2 regions of the Streptomyces sp. NPDC001204 genome follow, and region 1 is predicted to be linked to the other one. Evidence: riboswitches for the same ligand, from Rfam matches in the RefSeq annotation. Region 1 holds a riboswitch; the other holds the start of a gene.
The links. Region 1 has a riboswitch for cyclic di-AMP ahead of ACWC91_RS26235 (transglycosylase SLT domain-containing protein). Riboswitches for the same ligand answer to the same signal wherever they lie in the genome.
Positions count from the first base shown of each region.

Region 2: another riboswitch for cyclic di-AMP. It lies ahead of ACWC91_RS09295 (M23 family metallopeptidase); the one in region 1 lies ahead of ACWC91_RS26235 (transglycosylase SLT domain-containing protein).

Region 1 is NZ_JBSFJL010000021.1:50,409-52,602, forward strand. Features, by position in the region: gene ACWC91_RS26225 (FAD-dependent oxidoreductase) at 1-25, shown strand, start outside; gene ACWC91_RS26230 (HAD family hydrolase) at 161-964, shown strand; gene ACWC91_RS26235 (transglycosylase SLT domain-containing protein) at 992-1,477, opposite strand; cyclic di-AMP (ydaO/yuaA leader) riboswitch at 1,483-1,668, opposite strand; gene ACWC91_RS26240 (polyprenyl synthetase family protein) at 2,153-2,194, shown strand, end outside.
Region 2 is NZ_JBSFJL010000005.1:112,373-114,566, reverse strand. Features, by position in the region: gene ACWC91_RS09300 (HPr family phosphocarrier protein) at 13-294, shown strand; gene ACWC91_RS09295 (M23 family metallopeptidase) at 486-1,229, opposite strand; cyclic di-AMP (ydaO/yuaA leader) riboswitch at 1,242-1,402, opposite strand; gene ACWC91_RS09290 (M16 family metallopeptidase) at 1,636-2,194, opposite strand, start outside.

The DNA of each region.
Region 1 (2,194 bases):
ACACCTCGCGGCCAGGCACGGTTGAGGGGAACCTCGTCCGCTGGGCCGAAGCGCCCTCACAGGCAAGGGAGTTGAAGAGAGGGAGCCGGGAGCACGGTGGCCGTCGCGGTCGTCCGGCTCCGGTCGAGCCGGCGGGCCGGGGCATCCGTATTCTCTGATCATGGCCGCCCTCGCACATGCCCTCATCGCCACCGACCTGGACGGAACGCTGCTGCGCGGCGACCACACCGTGTCCGAACGGTCCCTCGCCGCGCTCGCGAGGGCGGCGGCCGCAGGTGCCCGGCACCTCGTGGTGACCGGACGGCCGGCACCGAGAGTGCGGGAACTGCTCGACGTCCTCGGCACCACGGGGCTCGCGGTGTGCGGTCAGGGCGCACAGCTCTACGACGCCGGCAGCGACCGCCTGCTGTGGTCGGTCACCCTGGACCGGGAGCAGGCCGAGACCGCCCTCGGCAAGATCGAGGCCGAGGTGGGGGAGGTGTACGCCGCGGTCGACCAGGACGGGGTCGAGGGGCTCACGCTCATCGAGCCGGGGTATCTCATGCCGCACCCGGCGCTGCCCGCCGTACGGGTCGAACGGCGCGACGACCTGTGGCGCGCGCCCATCAGCAAGGTGCTGCTGCGTCACCCGGCGCTGTCCGACGACGAGCTGGCGGAGGCGGCCCGCGGCGCGGTGGGTTCCCTCGCCACGGTCACCATGTCGGGCCCCGGGACCGTCGAACTCCAGCCGTGCGGCATCACCAAGGCGACCGGACTGGCGCTGGCCGCCGAACACCTGGGACTGGGCCGCGAGAGCGCCCTCGCCTTCGGCGACATGCCGAACGACATCCCGATGTTCCAGTGGGCCGCCCGGGGCGTCGCCATGGCCAACGCCCACCCCGAGCTCAAGGCGGTGGCCGACGAGGTCACGACGTCGAACGAGGACGACGGCATCGCCGTCGTCCTCGAACGACTGTTTGTCTAGTCGGTGCGTGCGCCGGCCGCGGTCCGGTCAGTACGCGCCGAAGACGTTGTCGATGGAGCCGTACCGCTTGGCCGCGTAGTTGCAGGCGGCGGTGATGTTGGCGACCGGGTCGTAGATGTCCCAGGACGTGCCGTTCACGTGGTAGGCCCGGAAGGTCGGGTCGATGACCTGGAGCAGACCCTTGGACGGGATGCCCTTCTTGGCGTTGGAGTCCCAGAGGTTGATGGCGCGCGGGTTGCCGGAGGACTCGCGGATGATGTTGCGGTGGATCCCGTTGTAGGAGCCCGGGATGCCCTTCTCCGCCATGACCGCCAGGGAGGCCCGGATCCAGCCGTCGAGGTTGTTCGAGTAGCCGAAGCTGGCGGCCGTCCGGACGGTGGCCGGGGTCGCCGCGGACGCGGTCGTGGCGCCGAGCAGCGGCACGGCGAGGACGGCTGCGCCCGTGCCGGTGACGGCGAGGGCGCGGACGAGGCGGGCGGTGCGGGAAGAGCTGCGCTGACCGTTTGCAGGCATGGGGGAATTCCTCTCCGTCGCCTGCGAGGTGAGCTGTCGGGTTCGGGCTGGGAGGTGCCCGGCCGCGCCTTGAAGGGCGCGGCTTCACCCCAAGCCGTTCCGGTGCGGTGTACGCGGTACGTACGACGCCCGGCCCGGCGGCTTACCTGGGTCCCCCGCTCCTGCCGTGGTTCATTCGGTCGTTGGGATTACGGGCGGCGGCAGGATTCGGCGTCCGCCCGTCGGTGCCGGGAACGTATGCGAGAGCACATGTCCCGAACAAGTGCCGGAATCACACATCGCCCTATTTGACCTTGGTCTGGGGGGTATGTGGTGCTTGATCCTTTGCATCTGCCAAGGGTCAACTCGACTGGTGTAAAGGGGATGTGAAGGAATGCGAGAGGCGGCGTGGATGGAAGGGGGTGTGTCCCAAGTCACGGCTCGGGCAGCCGAAGAGCAAATACCACTAAAGAGAATTGAAACCCCAATAGGGGTGAATCGGACTTCATGTGTGAGTGTGGATGGGCCGTGTGGCTGACACGTGATGGTGGTCACGTCGGGTGAAGTGGCCTGGCCCGTATAGGTGGGCGATATCGGTGATCGAAACGTGACCGGATACGCTGACTTGAGTGAGGGCAGCGACCTATCGACAAACCGTGTAATCCCCAGCAGACACCAGCAGACAGGAGACCCCTCGTGACCGTCGTCGGGCCATTCGGGCTGAGCGTGCGGGACCAG
Region 2 (2,194 bases), on a different contig from region 1:
GGGCAGCAACACATGGCTGAGCGCCGCGTCAACGTCGGCTGGGCCGAGGGCCTCCACGCCCGCCCCGCCTCCATCTTCGTCCGGGCCGCCACGGCCGCAGGCATCCCCGTGACGATCGCCAAGGCCGACGGGACGCCCGTCAACGCGGCCTCCATGCTGGCCGTGCTCGGCCTCGGCGCCGAGGGCGGCGAAGAGGTCGTCCTGGCCTCCGACGCCGACGGCGCGGACGCCGCGCTGGACCGGCTGGCCAAGCTGGTCGCCGAGGGTCTCGGGGAGCTTCCCGAGACCGTCTGACCGGCAGGACCGGTCCAGCGCCGAAGCCGTGCCGCCCGGATCGGGTGGCACGGCTTCGGCGTGCCCGGCGGGGCCCCGGAACACCGGAACACCGGAACGGAACACGGAGGGGGACACCGGAAGCCCCGGCTCGGGAGCCGGGGCTTCGGGAGTGTCGCGTGGCGCGCCGGGCGGTGCGCCGGCGCGGCGGGTCAGACGTTGACGCCGTGCTTGCGGAGGTAGGCCACGGGGTCGACGTCGGAGCCGTAGTCCGGGGACGTACGGGCCTCGAAGTGCAGGTGCGGTCCGGTGACGTTGCCGGTCGCGCCGGACAGGCCGATCCGCTGGCCCGGGACGACCTGCTGGCCCACCGAGACCCCGATGGACGACAGGTGCCCGTACTGGGTGTACATGCCGTCGGCCATCCTGATCACGACCTGGTTGCCGTACGCCCCGCCCCAGCCGGTCTCGACGACGGTGCCGATGCCGACCGCGTGGACGGTGGTGCCGCTCGCGGCGTGGAAGTCGATGCCGGTGTGGGCGCCGGAGGACCACAGGGAGCCGCCGGTGCGGTAGCCGGTCGATATGTACGAGTCGAGGATCGGCGTCACGAAGGCGTTGAGACGCTCGCGCTCCGCCTCGCGGGCGGCGCGCGCCTTGGCCTCGCGCTCCTCCGCGGCCTTCTTGCGCGCGGCCTCCTCGGCCTGCTTGCGCGCGGCGGCCCTGTGCTGGGCGACGGCCTGGGCGTCGATCTTCTCGGCGACACTGTCGCCGATGGTGACGACCGGGGTGAGGCCGGTGTCCTCGGGGGCGGGGGCCTCCGCGGCGAGGGCCGGGGCGGCGAGGGTGCCGATGACGCCGGTGGTGGCCAGGGCCGCGACGCCCGCCGCGCGGGCGGTGGTGCGGTGCATCCGGCTCGGCCGGCGGTGCTTCCCGGCGGCGCGGGTGAACGCCATGGAGACGTGGGTCCTTTCCTTCCCTGTCGCCTACCGGGTTAGCTGACGGGTTCGGAGCAGGAAGGTCTCCTACGGCCCCCTCGCGGCGTGCGCGGGTGTCCGATTCACCCCAGGGACGGTGGGTCCCCGGCTCCCCTGGCTCACGCCGTACGGGGACTCGGCGATGACTGTCCGGTGCCGCGGACGCGGCGCACTGCCCGACGAACAGCCGGACCGACGCTAAACGGGGCCGCTTTCAATTCCCAAACGGATCAGAAGTTTTGTAGCGCATACCACAGGGCAGACAGGCAACCTCCCCCTCAATTCGGACATCGTGGGGCCCTGGTGACGCTTCGGTCACCAGGGCCCCACGTGCGCGTGTGCCGTTCGTCGCGCGTGCGACGGCGGCGGCAACGAGGTGCTACCGCTACTCGGCCGCGACGACGGTGACCCGGCCGGCGCCCAGGGCCTCGACCGGCTCCCTGATCTGCGCCGCGTCACCGACGAGGACCGTCACCAGCCGGTCCACCGGGAACGCGTTGACGACGGCCGCGGTCGCCTCCACCGTGCCGGTCGCGGCGAGCTGCTGATAGAGCGTCGCCTGGTAGTCGTCGGGCAGGTGCTGCTCGACCTGGTCGGCGAGCGTGCCGGCCACGGCGGCGGCCGTCTCGTACTTCAGCGGCGCCACGCCGACGAGGTTCTGCACGGCGACGTCCCGCTCGGCGTCGGTGAGACCCTCGGCGGCGAGCTTGCGCAGCACCGTGAACAGGTCGTCCAGGGCCGGGCCGGTGTTCGGGGTGTCGACCGAGCCGCTGATGGCGAGCATCGCGGCGCCCGACCCGTCGGGGGCCGAGCGCAGCACCTGGCCGAACGCCCGCACCCCGTAGGTGTATCCCTTCTCCTCGCGCAGGACGCGGTCCAGGCGGGAGGTGAGGGTGCCGCCGAGGCAGTAGGTGCCGAGCACCTGGGCGGCCCACACGCGGTCG